DNA from 2 places in the Arthrobacter glycogeni genome. Region 1 is predicted to be linked to the other one. Evidence: riboswitches for the same ligand, from Rfam matches in the RefSeq annotation. Region 1 holds a riboswitch; the other holds the start of a gene.
What was found. A riboswitch is a leader RNA that binds a small molecule or an ion and turns the genes downstream of it on or off. The one in region 1 is predicted to bind thiamine pyrophosphate.
Positions count from the first base shown of each region.

Region 2: it holds a riboswitch for thiamine pyrophosphate, as region 1 does, so the genes downstream of both, ACX80G_RS05520 (ECF transporter S component) here and thiC (phosphomethylpyrimidine synthase ThiC) in region 1, are expected to answer to the same signal.

Region 1 covers NZ_JBTNDV010000004.1:135,431-143,145, forward strand. Annotated here, with positions in the region: gene ACX80G_RS06115 (VanZ family protein) at 52-519, shown strand; gene thiM (hydroxyethylthiazole kinase) at 674-1,507, shown strand; gene thiE (thiamine phosphate synthase) at 1,504-2,175, shown strand; gene thiD (bifunctional hydroxymethylpyrimidine kinase/phosphomethylpyrimidine kinase) at 2,172-3,035, shown strand; gene ACX80G_RS06135 (MFS transporter) at 3,051-4,343, opposite strand; TPP riboswitch at 4,336-4,443, opposite strand; TPP riboswitch at 4,551-4,660, shown strand; gene thiC (phosphomethylpyrimidine synthase ThiC) at 4,653-6,383, shown strand; gene ACX80G_RS06145 (zf-HC2 domain-containing protein) at 6,441-7,109, opposite strand; gene ACX80G_RS06150 (sigma-70 family RNA polymerase sigma factor) at 7,106-7,705, opposite strand.
Region 2 covers NZ_JBTNDV010000004.1:13,868-21,582, reverse strand. Annotated here, with positions in the region: gene ACX80G_RS05545 (Na+/H+ antiporter subunit D) at 1-1,515, shown strand, start outside; gene ACX80G_RS05540 (Na+/H+ antiporter subunit E) at 1,512-2,096, shown strand; gene ACX80G_RS05535 (MrpF/PhaF family protein) at 2,096-2,359, shown strand; gene mnhG (monovalent cation/H(+) antiporter subunit G) at 2,356-2,751, shown strand; gene ACX80G_RS05525 (DUF4235 domain-containing protein) at 2,758-3,018, opposite strand; TPP riboswitch at 3,159-3,276, shown strand; gene ACX80G_RS05520 (ECF transporter S component) at 3,342-3,959, shown strand; gene ACX80G_RS05515 (ABC transporter ATP-binding protein) at 3,965-5,458, shown strand; gene ACX80G_RS05510 (energy-coupling factor transporter transmembrane component T family protein) at 5,455-6,258, shown strand; gene ACX80G_RS05505 (RNA polymerase sigma factor) at 6,255-7,526, opposite strand; gene ACX80G_RS05500 (YciI family protein) at 7,539-7,715, opposite strand, start outside.

The sequences.
Region 1 (7,715 bases):
TGAGCGAAGGAGTCTGCGGTGATTAACTCATTCCTCGCACAGCATTCATCAGTGGCACCTATTTTCTTGTGGAGTGCAGTCGCCGCTAGCGCTTTCCTCGGATGGCTGCTCCACCGGTTTGGGAAGTCCCGTGCGCTTCTGGTCCTTGCGTGTATTGGTCTGATCGGTGCTCTCGCGCTGACCGTCACCCCGTCGACCAGCCAGCCCACCACCTTTTGCCTAGTCCACTTCTCGGGACCGTTCCAAGGGATTGAACCCCTGGCCAACGTCGCAATGTTGCTTCCACTGACACTGTTCGCAACTCTTGGATGGCGACGCCCGCTGCCGGTGCTCATCGCAGTCTCAGGCCTGTCCGCCCTTATCGAGATTATTCAGGCGCTCACGCCGAGCCTTGGCCGCACCTGCGACACGAACGACTGGTTCATGAATACCCTAGGCGCCACTATCGGCACGCTACTGGCGGCTGGAATTGGCGCCTTGGAGACCCATCGCAGGCGCCGCGCAAGCGAACAGCCTTGATCCAAAAGAGACTGTGTAATGTCCTCTTTCCGCCCGCCGAGCTCACGTCCTCTAGGGTGGTGGTAGTGACACGGGGTGCTGACCGCCAATGGTGCAGCTGAGAATCCACACCCGTTGAACTGATCTAGTTCGAACTAGCGAAGGGATGTCGCGGATGGCTATTCGCTATACATCATCTGACTGTGCCGTGCTCCTTGACGCGTTGAGGGTCCAGCGACCGCTCGTGCAGTGTATTACCAACGCTGTCGTCACAAATTTCACAGCGAATGTCCTGCTGGCCGTCGGTGCGGCCCCCGCAATGGTGGATATCCCCTCGGAAGCGGGACAGTTCACGTCCGTGGCTTCCGGACTCCTGATTAATCTGGGGACTCCCCGGGAGGAACAGCGGGCCGCGATGGTTGAGGCCGTTTCTGCGGCCAGCGATGCGGGGATTCCATGGGTCTTGGATCCCGTGGCCATTGGGTCTCTGACGGTCCGCACCGGGCTGGCGCGTCAACTTGTTGAGCGTCGACCGAGCATCATCCGCGGCAATGCGTCGGAAATTCTGGCTTTGGCCGGAGCTGGAGCCGGAGGCCGAGGGGTGGATTCGCTGGAGGGCCCCTTGGCAGCCAGGGAGGCTGCAAAACATCTCGCGGCCGCGTTTTCCTCAGCGGTGGCGGTGTCAGGTGAAGTGGATCTGATCACGGGCCCCGACGGCGAGGCCGTCACCGTGGCGAACGGACACCCGTTGCTGACCCAGGTGACAGGTGGTGGGTGCGCCCTCGGTGCAGTCATGGCCGCCTTCGCTTCCCTGACCGATGATCCTCTGCTTGCGGCCATGGCGGCAACAGCCGTCTACACCGTTGCCGCCGAGCAGGCGGCCAGGCGAGCGCACGGCCCGGGGAGTTTTGCAGTCGAGTTCCTGGACCAACTATCAGGCGTCGCTCCCGACGACGTCATCAAGGCATTAAACCTCCGCCACGCGGACACGCCGGACGGCATCCGGTGAACCAGCCGAATATCAGAACAGATTTTAGACAGCACCTCCCGCTTTACCTGGTAACCGATACCAGCCAGTGCGTTCCGCGAACGGTAACCGCTGTTGCTGCCGCAGCAGTGGCGGGGGGAGCAACGGTGGTTCAGGTGCGCGACAAGGAGGCGTCATCCCGGGATTTGCTGCACCTGCTGATGGCGGTCGCGGACTCTGTAGGAGACGTGGTCCCGGTGCTGGTCGATGACCGGGTGGACATCTTTCTTGCGGCGCGGGCGGCAGGGGCACAGGTGGCCGGAGTGCATGTCGGCCAGTCCGACCTGCCCGCGGAGCTGGTTCGCACCCTCGTAGGGCCGGAAGCCATTGTTGGATTGAGTGCAGCAACTGGACCGGAGATCCAGACGGCGCATCGCCTGCCTGAAGGAACGGTGGACTATTTGGGAATTGGGGTCATTCACGCCACTGCCACGAAGGCGGATCACCCCCCACCGATCGGCGTCAACGGTTTCAGAGCCCTTGTTAGGTCAAGCACCCTACCCTGCGTCGCGATTGGCGGCATCAGCTGTGCTGACGCGCGTCCACTGCGGGATGCAGGAGCTGCCGGAATGGCCGTCGTGTCCGCGGTCTGCGCCGCCATCGATCCACAGGCAGCGGCCGAAGACCTTGGGGCGGAGTGGCGCCGGTGAAAAATCACGATTTACGCAGTGTTCCGCGGGTCCTCAGCATTGCCGGGACAGATCCGACCGGAGGGGCCGGGATTCAGGCAGACCTGAAAAGTATCGCCGCCCTGGGCGGATATGGGATGGCCGTTGTCACCTCCCTCGTGGCGCAGAACACCCGTGGTGTCCGCTCCGTACACACGCCCCCGGCAGAGTTTCTGGCCGAACAACTTGAAGCGGTCAGTGATGACGTGGCGATCGATGCGGTGAAAATCGGCATGCTTGGGGATACCGCCTCTATTGCCGTCGTTCGCGCGTGGCTTGACCGGGTGCGGCCGCCGGTGGTGGTTCTGGACCCGATTATGATCGCCACCAGCGGGGACAGGCTCATTGCCGTCGACGCCGAGGCCGCACTGCGGGAGCTGGTAGGCCAGGCGGATCTGGTCACCCCTAATCTTCCCGAGCTGGCGGGCCTCCTGGATGAACCTGTCGCCGCGGATTGGCTCGCAGCTATTGAACAGGGCCGGAACTTGTCCCGGGCTTGCGGGACCGTTGTGCTCGTCAAGGGAGGTCATCTGGCAGGGGTTACCAGTCCCGACGCCCTCGTGCATGCTACCGGCGTCCTAGGTGCTATGGGAGGAGACGTTGTCGAGTTCTCTTCCGCGCGGGTATCCACAAGGAACACTCACGGAACTGGATGTTCGCTGTCCTCCGCCGTCGCCACCGTCATGGCTCGCACCGGTGAGTGGTCCGTTGCTGTTACCCAGGCCAAGGACTGGCTGCAGGACGCACTTATCCACGCCGACGAATTAGACGTTGGGCAGGGCAACGGGCCGATTAACCACTTCCATCGGTTATGGACCGCAACGGGAACAACAACGCGCTGAAGGCGGTAACCACCATCAGCAGAGTTGGCGTGTCCTGTTGGTTTCGGGTCCGATGAATCCGCCGACGGCCACCAGAATCCCGGCGAAAGCGAGCAGCACCGCGATGGCTTCGTGCCGTCCCATCATGTCCTGCAACGGGGGGAGGTAGTACGGGTAGAGGGCGGGAAGGACGATGGAAAGGCTGTACCCGACGCCATACCCGCTGGACCGCACCGCCGCCGGGAAGCGTTCAACGAGGTAGGCGCCCACGGGCCCGTATCCGGAAACCGTCACTATCTGCAGGGCCACCACCAGCACCACCAAGCCGCCGATGCTGGTGGTGGAAAACACGCCAAGGAACGTTATCGGGGCCAGAACCGCTCCAAGCAGACCGAACCCGATGAAAAAGAAGCGCCGCCCGGTGTAGGTCGACGCGTGACCGCAGGCCGCCATGAACACAGCGGACGCCGCGGTGGCACACATCATTGTGAAAGAAATGGCTTTCGCACCCAGGAGCCCATCCAATGCCAGTTCGCTGGTCAGCGTGGGGATCGCCATATAGGTGAAAAGCCACAAGCCACTCATCAACAAAAAGACCTGCCACAGCTCGCGGCGGTGCTCACCAACCAGAATGTCCTTCAGTGGGTTTACCCGCTTGGGCGAACGCTTCCAGACGGGAGAATCCGCAACACGCTTCCGGTAGAAGACCAGCATGCCGAATGCCAGCAAGGATCCGAGCAGGAACGGGATCCGCCAACCCCAAACGTTGTACGCATCCTCGTCCAGCACGGTGAGAAGGCCGAACACCAGGGCCGCAATGCTGGCATTGGCCCACGGCGACATCCACATGATGAGTCCGCTGATCAGGCCGCGTCGTCTTGGTTCCGACCATTCCATCGCGAGCGGAATCGCCGATGTGTACTCGCCGCCCAGGAAGATCCCTCCGACGAATCGTAGGGCAACAATAGCCACCAGTGTCCCGCCGCCAAGAACGGTATGACCGGGAACCAGGGCGATGAGCAGGGTCGTCACCACGATGCCTAACAGCGCCATCTGGGTCGTGGCGGTTCGGCCGATCCGATCCGCTATCGGACCGAAAATTGCGCCCCCCAACGGTCTTCCAAGGAGGGTCGCAATGAAAATCAGTCCTGCGTTGCCTGCCAGATTTTCCGGACCGAACAGGTGGGCGACCGCGGGTGCCAGGGCGATGACGGGTAGGAAAATGTCGAACTGGTCGACGTAGTTGCCGAAGATCCCACCGCGTACGGCTCGCCGCGCATCGAGCGGCATGGTCTTCCTGGGCGCGTCAAGTGCGCGGATATGAGGCATCGATCTCACTTCCTTCGCCGGCATTACCCGGACAGGTTCAACGGTCGAAGCTGCTTCAGCTTCCTCTCAGCCCGTGGCGCGGGCTCCCGTGTGATGTTTGTTCTGCAAACACTAGAGCACGTTGAACGCTTCTCCGACTTTTTTTCCTTTGAACAGCCCCAGGTGCCTGCGTCATGTCCGACATGGGCGGACGGGATGTTAGTGTCGTGACATCCACACGGGTGCCCTATTGCAAGGGCTGAGATTGGGTTGATGCAGCCCTTGACCGTCGAACCTGTCCGGGTCATGCCGGCGAAGGAAGTAGGAACCTTGAGTGCCGTTAATTCGCAGTCCCTTTCATACGTCCACGATTCTGGGCACAGCATTGCTGTGCCCGTCACCGAAATCGCCCTCGAAAACTCGCCGGGCAACCGTCCCAACGAACCACTCCGCGTCTACCGTACCGCCGGCCCCGGCAGCGACCCGGTGGTGGGCCTGCCGCCACTGAGGCAGCCCTGGATCACCGGCCGGAACGACGTCGAGCAGTACCAGGGGCGCGAACGGAACCTGTTCGACGACGGCAAGTCAGCGATCCGTCGCGGGCGTTCCTCCCGGGAGTGGAAGGGTGTGCAGCCCATCCCACTGCGTTCCCGCGACGGCAGGATTGTTACCCAGATGCACTACGCACGTCGCGGGGTCATCACCGAGGAGATGAGGTTCGTCGCGTTGCGCGAAAACTGCGACGTCGAACTGGTCCGGGCCGAAGTCGCAGCCGGGCGCGCGATCATTCCCAACAACATCAACCACCCCGAATCGGAGCCGATGATCATCGGCAAGGCCTTTCTCGTCAAGATCAACGCCAATATCGGCAACTCGGCGGTTACCAGCTCGATCGCCGAGGAAGTCAGCAAGATGCAGTGGGCCACCCAGTGGGGCGCGGACACCGTCATGGACCTTTCCACAGGAGATGACATCCACACCACCCGTGAGTGGCTCATCCGTAACTCCCCGGTGCCCATTGGCACCGTACCCATCTACCAGGCATTGGAAAAGGTAAACGGGGAGGCTAGCGACCTCACCTGGGAAATCTTCCGTGACACTGTTATTGAGCAGTGCGAGCAGGGCGTCGACTATATGACCATCCACGCCGGGGTACTGCTCCGCTACGTTCCGCTCACCGCAGAGCGCGTCACGGGCATCGTCTCCCGCGGCGGGTCGATCATGGCCGGGTGGTGCCTGGCCCACCATCAGGAAAACTTCCTGTACACGCGCTTTGACGAATTATGCGAGATTTTCGCCCGATACGACGTCGCCTTCTCACTCGGAGATGGCCTGCGGCCCGGCTCCATCGCCGACGCTAACGATGCCGCGCAGTTCGCCGAACTGGACACCCTCGCCGAACTCACGAAGCGGGCCCGGGCCTACGACGTCCAGGTCATGGTGGAGGGACCCGGCCACATCCCCTTCCACCTGGTTCGGGAGAACGTGGAAAGGCAACAGGAATTGTGCGACGGCGCGCCGTTCTACACCCTTGGCCCCCTGGTCACCGATATCGCGCCAGGCTACGACCACATCACGTCAGCAATAGGAGCGACCGAAATAGCCCGGTATGGCACCGCCATGCTCTGTTACGTGACGCCGAAGGAACACCTTGGCCTGCCCAATCAGGACGACGTCAAGACCGGAGTGATCACCTATAAGATCGCCGCGCATGCCGCCGATCTGGCGAAAGGACATCCGGGCGCCGGGGATCGGGACGACGCCATCTCGAAGGCACGCTTCGAGTTCCGGTGGCGAGACCAGTTCGCGCTTTCGTTGGACCCCGAGACTGCTGAGCAGTTTCATGACGAAACACTTCCCGCCGAACCGGCGAAGACTGCCCACTTCTGCTCGATGTGCGGACCGAAGTTCTGTTCCATGCGGATCTCCCAGGACATCAGGGACCAGTTTGGAGGCGCCTTGGCGCAGGAAGCTATCGCCGGGATGGCTGGTAAGTCCACCGAATTTCGCGCCGCCGGGGGCAAGGTCTATCTTCCCGCGCCGGTCCTCCCCCGAAACTAGGAGTCAGCGGGCGGGCCAAGGAGCGCAGTGGAGACGGCGGGTCGGTTCAACTCCGGATTAAGCCGAAAAGTCGGATGAGAGCACTTGACCCCCACCTTGGTCGCGCACGATGAAACCGACAGCTTCATCACGCAGCACGGCGGCGTTAAGGTTGCAGCGGACCTCCCCGTCGGTGCCTACGAAGGCCCCGGCGGGGTATTCCGCCCCGTCCTCTCCAAGCACCACAACCTCGTAGCGCCCGCCTGGCTGGAGTCCCGTTGCAGTGAGCTGGACTTCCACCCCCCACGTATGGTCGATCAGGTCTGCCGTTGCTTCGATGTCTGCTGTCTCGACGATTTGGACAGCCTCAAGGGGCACCCTGGGTTGCGGATCCGCCGCGGCAAGGTTCAATCCGATCACGACGGCGGCCGTAGCGGCTGCGGCACCCAACGCCGAGACCAGCGCGGTGCGGGCGGTCCCGTTCATGCCTGACCGGTGTTCCTCCCCTTTGATCAGGTCCTCGATCTGCTGTCCCAGTCCGAGGGGAGGCATCACCGGATCGGGAACAGGGCCCCGTACCAGGGCTAGCGCTGAAACGGCCGCCGCCAGCTCCTCAAGCTCGGCGCGGCAGGTGGGACACCCGGTCAGGTGGACCCTCATGTCGTATTCCTCGGCCGGTGAGAGGTGGCCGAGGGCGTACGCGCCCAGGGATTCGCGCAGTCCGCGATGATCGGGGTGGTCCGTCACGGGGTCATCTCCAATTCTTCCATCACAATTCGTAGGGCTTTGAGCCCGTAAAACACCCGGCTACGTAAGGTGCTGACGGGGATCCCCAGCTCGGCTGCTACCTCGGCGTACGGGCGGTCGGCCAGGTAGGTTTCGGTAAGGGCATGCCGGTGTTCCTGGCCCAGCCGTCTCAGTGCTTCCTCTACGATCCATCCCCGCAATAGACGATCGCTGGGGTCGGGTACCACCGGTCCAGTGTGCTCGGTGAACGTCAGATCCACGACGTTACTCTGCCACGGACGCGCGGCCGCGGCGCGTGAGTGATCAATGACCACGTTGCGGGCGATCGAGAACAGCCACACCCGCAGCGATGACAGTGACGGATCATAACGGTCCCTCGCCCGCCAGGCGCGGAGGAAGGTTTCCTGGACCACGTCCTGGGCAACGCCGTCGTCGCCCAAGGACCTGAGCGCGAACCGGTACAGCTCGGCACCATGGGCGACGTAGGCATCATGCACACCTTCCTCGCGTGACAGCGAGGGCGTTCGGTTAGCCGCTCGAATCAGGTTTCTCATCTTCAGCAGTTGCGCTTCACGTCGCCCGGACAGGTGATCCATCGAAAACAAC
Region 2 (7,715 bases), 120 kb from region 1:
GCGGTCAGCATCTCGACTCTCAGTATCACCCTGGTGCTCGAACTGTTTCTGCTGCACAATGCCGCCAACCATGGGGCGACGGCGGTGTTCATCGGCGGGTGGATGCCGCCGTTCGGGATCACCCTGGTTGTCGACCAATTCTCGGCCCTGATGCTGGTCATCTCCACGGCCGTCAGCCTCGCCGTGCTGATCTACGCTACCGGGCAGGGTATGACGGACGGCGATGAAGACGGACCGATTTCGATCTTCCACCCCACCTACCTGATCCTGGTGGCCGGCGTCTCCAACGCTTTCATGTCCGGAGACCTCTTCAACCTGTACGTGGGCTTTGAGATCCTGCTGACCGCAAGCTACGTCCTGATGACCCTGGGCGGAACCACGCCACGGATCCGGGCGGGCGTCACCTATGTGGTCGTCAGCGTGGTGTCCTCCCTGCTCTTCCTCATCGCGATTGGCATGATCTATGCCGCCACCGGCACTATCAACCTGGCAGACCTCGCGATCAAGCTCGGCGAGATAGACCCCTCCACCCAGATGATGCTGCACCTGATGCTGCTGGTCGCCTTCGGGATCAAGGCGGCGGTGTTCCCACTCTCCTTCTGGCTCCCGGACTCCTACCCGACGGCGCCCGCGCCCGTTACCGCCGTGTTCGCCGGGTTGCTCACCAAGGTTGGCGTCTACGCGATGGTGCGCACCGAGACGCTGCTCTTTCCTGGGGACCGGATCAACACCTTGCTGATGGTGGTAGCCATCCTCACCATGCTGGTGGGGATCCTGGGTGCCCTGGCTCAGGCGGACATCAAACGAATGTTGTCCTTCACCCTGGTTAGCCACATCGGGTTCATGATTTTTGGGCTGGCGATCTCGACAGTGGTCGGGTTGGGCGCCGCGATCTTCTATGTGGCTCACCACATCACGGTGCAGACCAGCCTGTTCCTGGTCACCGGGCTCATCGAACGCCGCGGTGGGACCGCCAACATGGACCGTCTCGGTGGGCTTGCCAGGATATCCCCCTTGCTGGGCGTCCTTTTCTTCATCCCGGCGATGAACCTGGCCGGCATCCCTCCCTTCTCAGGTTTCCTGGGCAAGCTAGGCATCCTGCAGGCCGGGGTGGAGCTGGGTTCGCCGATCGCCTACAGTGCCGTCGCCGCCAGTGTGCTCACCAGCCTGCTGACCCTGCTGGCGGTAGCCCGGGTCTGGAACCGCGCGTTCTGGCGTCGCCCCGAAGACGCCCTCCACCCGGATCCGATCCTGCTGGCCACCAAAGCTGATGGCTCCTCGGTTCGCACCTCGCAGCGCGTCAACGGCGAATCCACCGGCCGATTCTCAGGGCGGAATCCGGTAGACCTGCTGCCCCGTACCATGGTCGGCCCAACGATGGGGCTGGTCGGGCTGGGCGTGCTCCTGACGCTGCTGGCAGGGCCGCTCTTCGAAATCAGCGACAATGCTGCACGGAACATGCTGGAGCGCACCGACTACATCGATGCTGTCCTCGGCGAGGGGAGCACTCCATGAGTCGGCAGCGGATCCCCTTCATCACCGAATTGCCTTTGATTATCTGGCTGGTGATCGTCTGGGGCGCCCTGTGGCAGGACTTCAGCGTAGGCAACCTCGTCTTTGGCGGACTGATCGCCTACGGGGTTGCCAACCTGCTCTACCTTCCGCCGGTGGAGCTCAGTGGCCGGTTCAATGTGCTGTACGCGGTGCCCTTCACGGGGCGCTTTATCTACAAACTTGTAGTCGCGAGCTTCGAGGTGTTCTGGCTCTCCGTTACCCGCGGTCCACGGCTCGTCAACGCTGTTGTCGCGGTGCGGCTGCGCAGCCAGTCTGACCTGTTGGTGACCGCCACTGGCCACGCGCTGTCCCTGATTCCAGGGTCCTTGATCGTCGAGGTGGACCGGTCTACGTCCACCCTGTACCTGCATTGCCTGAACGTCGCAACGCCCGAGGACGCTGCAAAGATCCGAGCTGATGTGCGCGCCACCGAAGCCTGGCTCATCCGGATGATGGGAACCCGGGACGACCTCGTGTTGCTGAAGACCGAAATGCGCTTTGCCGCGGAGAACGCGAACCACCAAGGAGGGGCCAATACATGATGGTCGCTGCTATCACCATCGCCGGAGGATTCCTCATCCTGGCGGCCCTGTGTGCGCTTTACCGGATTGCCCGCGGCCCGTCGATCCTGGACCGGGTGCTGGCCATCGACGTGCTGCTTGCAACCATCGGTGGAGCGCTCGCCATGGACATGGCCGTCAACCGGCATCTAGATAATGTGGTGCTCCTGGTCGCCATCTCGGTGATCGGGTTCATCGGTTCGGTCACCGTGGCCCGCTTTGTCACGGACAGGAGCAGGACATGAGCGACACAGTGACCGATGCCCTGACCGCCCTGCTGCTCATGGGTGGAGCTCTGATGTCGTTGGCGGCCGGGATCGGACTGCTCCGGTTCCCTGACCTGCTGACCCGGATGCACGCGGCCACCAAACCACAGGTACTGGGGTTGCTCTTGTTCCTGCTGGCGATGGGGCTGCAACTGCGCAGTTGGGTGTTGGTTCCTGTCCTGGTGGTGTGCTGGATTTTCATGCTGCTGACCGTCCCGGTCTCAGCACACATGGTGGGCCGGGCAGGCTACCGGACCAAGCACATGAGGCGTGATCTGCTCAGCATGGACGAACTGGATGAGGTAGTGGAGCGTGCGGCCAACAAAAGGGCGCCCGGTCGGAAACCGACCGAGCGCCCCGAGGATACGTAGTACTGTCTACGTCAGATTGCGGGTCTTCGCGAAGCGCAGGGCTGCCTTCTGGGTGGTGCGGTTGGTCAGCACCTGTAAAACGGCACGCACGGCTCCCGAGATCAGAGCGAACGCGATGGCGGAACGCAGGCTGTTTTCGAGGGCATCCTCTTCCTTTGGTGTCGATTTGCCGGTGGCCTTATGCCAGATAAAATCCACTAGCTTGGCGCCAACAATGCCAGCGCCAAGGCTCAGCGCAACGCCGAGCAGTTTCATAAGCTGATTCATGGGTTTCTCCTTCGGTGGTGGCTTTTTTCCAAGCCTAGCGTTTCCCTCCGGCTACGACGACGCGCCTCCCGCCATCGGACTCTCCCATCCCTGCCGCGTTGGCAGCCAGGAACACCACGGGTGTAGAGTCGAGATTGCTAAACATACGACAGGGGAGCGCCGTCCATCCAGGTGGGCGGGCGCTGAGAGTGCGGACTGCCGCAGACCCTCGAACCTGATCCGGCTAGTACCGGCGAAGGGAGTCGAGTATCTCAGGGTGCCCGGCCAGCGGCATTGCTGCGGGCCGGTCTACCCTCCCCTCCTGCACCTCAGGAGGATTCTTCATGGCTTCATCAACAGCACAGACCCACAGCACCCCCACCTTTCGGACCCGCAATCAATGGCGGGTGGTCGATATCGTGGTCGCCTCGGTGGTGGCGGTCGCCGTCGGGGTGGTGTTTTTCGCCTGGTCGGCTGGCTACACGGGTATTTCAGCCCTCACCGGTGCCTTCCCTCCACTGGCCGGTCTCTACACCGGCGGCTGGCTGATCGCCGGAGTCCTCGGGGGCCTCATCATCAGGAAACCGGGCGCCGCCATCTACTGCGAGGTGCTGGCAGCAGCCGTTTCGGCGATGCTCGGCACCCAGTTCGGACTGACCACCCTGTTGTCCGGCCTCATCCAGGGGATCGGCGCGGAGCTGATCTTCCTGCTCTTTCTGTACCGCACGTGGAACCTTGGCGTGGCACTGCTTGCGGGCCTCGGCTCCGGGCTCGCCTTGGCGATCAGCGAGAACGTCCTCTACAACGCGCTGTGGGCGGTGGAGTGGCAGTTGATGTACGTGGCATTCGCTGCCATCTCGGGGGTAGTGATTGCCGGGTTGGTCTCCTGGCTGGCGGTCCGAGCCCTGGCCAAAACGGGAGTCCTCTCGGCTTTCGCCTCCGGACGAACGGCTGACGTCTAACCGGGATGGCTGAACTGGTCAGCGCTCCGGCCGTCAGCATCAGCGCGCAGGGCTGGAGTTGGCGCCACGCCGGGCGCAAGATCCCCGCGGTCCAGGACCTTGACCTGGCGGTCGCGCCTGGTGAGCGGGTGTTGCTGTTGGGTGCGTCCGGGTCAGGGAAATCGACCCTGCTGCACGGGCTGGCCGGGGTCCTCGGGGACGAGGGGCAGGGCGAACAGCACGGGTCCCTCACCCTCGATGGCCAGCCCCCGGGGGCAGTGCGCGGGCGCGCCGGACTGGTCCTCCAGGACCCCGACACGCAGATCGTGCTGGCCAGGGTGGGCGACGAGGTGGCTTTTGGTGCCGAGAACCAAGCCGTTCCCCGGACGGAGATTTGGGAACGTGTCCGACGCGCGCTCGACGACGTCGGGCTGGCCGTCCCCCTGAACCATCCGACAACGGCACTCTCCGGGGGCCAGAAGCAACGCCTGGCGCTGGCGGCAGTGCTGGCGATGCAGCCGGGGTTGCTGCTCCTCGACGAACCCACGGCTAACCTCGACCCGGCCGGCGTGCTGGAGGTACGCGACGCCGTCGTGCGGGTCCTGGACCGCACCGGCGCCACGTTCGTGGTGGTGGAGCACCGGGTGGCCGTGTGGGCCGACGTGGTGGACCGGGTGGTGGTGCTTGCGGCCGACGGCGGTATCCTCGCTGATGGACCGCCCGGCACGGTGCTCACCGACCCGGCGGCCCGCGCCCGGCTGGCGGAAGCCGGAGTGTGGATCCCCGGCCAACAACGGACGCCCCCCGTGCTGCGGCCCGAGCCGGGGGAAGCGCTGCTCGCAGCGAGCGGACTCGCGGTGGCGCGGACCAAGCGCGGCCCGGCCGTGCTCGACGGCGTCAATGTCACCCTGAGCGCAGGATGCTCTCTGGGAATTGTCGGTCCCAACGGGGGAGGGAAGTCGACGCTTGCACTGACCCTCGCTGGCCTGCTACCGACGCGGGGCGGCCGGTTGGAGGCGGCACCCGCGCTAACCCGTGGCATCGGGAGCAATCCGCACGCCTGGAAGTCGGCGCAACTGGTGACCCGCATCGGAACGGTCTTTCAGGAACCCGAACACCAGTTCCTGACCCACCGGGTGATCGACGAGCTGGAGTTTGGTCCCCGGCGGTTGGCGGGCAGCGACGAGGCAGCAGTGCGACGGCGGGTGGATCCCATCGCCGAGCGGCTCAGGCTGACCTCGCTGTTGCAGGCCAACCCGTTCACGCTGTCCGGCGGCGAAAAGCGGAGGCTCTCGGTGGCGACCATGCTGGTCACCGATCCTGACATCCTGGTGCTGGACGAGCCCACCTTCGGGCAGGATGCCAACACTTGGGCGGAACTGGTGGCACTGCTGGCGGAACTGATCCACAACGGCGGCAGCCTCCTCGCGGTCACGCATGACCAGGAATTCACCGCAGCGCTGGGGAGCCGGGTGCTGCGGGTCGACGATCGCCGGGCCGTGCTGGAGGCGACGTTGTGAGCGTCAATGTTCTGACCCCCCAGCTCACGGGACGGCTGCTGTCACGGGCCAACCCGTTGTCGAAGCTGTTCGCCGCTGTGCTGGTAACGATCGTGGTGATGCTCAGCATCGATTGGGTGAGCGCCGCCGTCGTCCTCGGGTGTGAACTGCTGCTGCTGCCGCTGAGCGGCATCAGCGCCTGGCAACTGCTGAAGCGGACCTGGCCCCTGGTGGCGGCAGCGGTGGTCGCCGCCTACGGCACGGCACTGCTGGCCGAGAAGACCGGCGCGGTCCTGCTGGAAATTGGGCCGATCCTGTTCACCCAGGACTCGGTGAACTCGGGGATCGCCATTGGTCTACGCGGGCTGGCCATCGCCCTTCCCGGTATTTTACTGCTGAGCACCACCGACCCGACAGATCTGGCCGATGCGCTGGCGCAAAAGCTGCGGCTGCCGCACCGCTTTGTGTTGGGTGCCCTGGCGGGGTTGCGGCTTGTCGGGTTGCTGGTCGATGAGTGGCGGACCCTCGGACTGGCCCGGCATGCACGGGGCGTCGGGTCTGAAGGTAACCCGGTGGCCCGGCTGAAAAGCTTTCTTGGGCAGGCGTTTGGCCTGATCGTGCAGGCTATCCGCCGTGCCACCCGGCTGGCGGTCGCCATGGAGGCGCGCGGTTTCGGGGCCGGAGACCGCACCTGGGCGAGGGAAAGCACCTTCAGCCGGCTCGACCTCTGGGTCTGTCTGGCGGGGATACTGATCGCCGGGGCCGCGGTGACCGCAGCGGTACTGGCGGGGACCTGGAACTTCCTCCTCGGCGCGTCCTAAGGAGCTCGGCGCCGTCCAGCGATCTCGGCGGCCCGCCGGCGGAGATGGTCACGTTCCGCTTCGTTCCCGCATAAGGCGATAGCGGCGTCGAATGAGGCACCTGCCTCAGCGTTCCGCCCCGCGCGAACCAGGAGTTCCGCCCGCACCGCAGGCAGCCGGTGATGATGGGGGAGCCGTCCGTCTAGCCCATCGAGCAACAGGAGCCCGGCGTCCGGCCCATCGGCTTCCATCACCGCAACAGCGCGCGCGAGGCGGACCACCGGCGAACCGGTCAGCGCGTCCAACTCGGCGTACAGGTAGGCGATGCGTCCCCAGTCGGTCTCTGCTGCGCGCGCGGCGACCGCGTGCTGGGCAGCGATCCTCGCCTGGAGCGCATAGTCCCTGGCCAGAGCAAGACTGTCGGCGGGGACCCGTCCCAGCAGTTCCAGCCCAACGCCGATCTCGCCGGTGTGCCACTGGCTGCGATCCTGATCGGGAAGGAGCACCAGCGCCCCAGAGGGTGAGACCCGAGCGTCCCGACGGGAATGCTGCAGGGTCATCAGGCTCAGCAGGGCGAGCACGACCGGTTGGTCAGGAAGCAGGGCATCAAGCACCCGTGCCAACCGGATGGCCTCGGCCGCTGACGACGTCCGTACCGGTCCATCGCCGGTGGCCGGCGCGTACCCGGAGGTGAACACAAGGTAGATGACGGCGGCGACGACGTCCAGCCGTTCGGCCATCCGCTCCGGTGCGGGCACGGTGAAGGGGATGCCAGCTGCCGCCACCTTCTTTTTCGCCCGGGTGAGGCGGGCCGCCATGGTTGGCTCCTGCACCAGGAATAGCCGGGCGATCTCGCTGACGTTCAGCCCGTTGACGAACCGGAGGGACAACGCCGCCCGGGCGTCGGGGGACAGAGCGGGATGGCAGCAGGTGAAGAGCATCCTTAGCCGCTCGTCGGGGATGTGCCCGCCGTCGTCGACGGCGTTGGCCGCTGCGTCCCGCGCCTCGGCGTCCACCACCATCAGCGGTTCCCGGCGTTGCGCGATGGCCTCCGAACGCACCCGATCAAGGGCCCGACGGCGGGCGGCAGTCAGCAGCCACGCCGCCGGCGACTCCGGGATGCCGTCGCGCGGCCAGGTGCGTACCGCCGTGGCAAAAGCATCAGTCAGCGCGTCCTCGGCCAGATCCAGGCGACGGAAGCGGCCCACCAGGAGGGCCAGCAACCGCGCCCAGTGCTCTTGCCAGGCCCGCTCGAGCGCGACCGCTGCGGCATCGGGTAGACCCGGCATCGGCGTTGGCCTTTAGTACTCGACGACGGGACGCAGTTCGACCGTGTATTCGGGCAGCAGCTTCACCAGGTCAACCGCCACGTCAAGGTCGGGGACGTCGAGCACATAGAACCCGCCCAGCTGCTCCGCGGTCTCCGCGAACGGTCCATCGGTGAGGCCCACCTGGTTGCCTCGACGGCGTACCGTCGT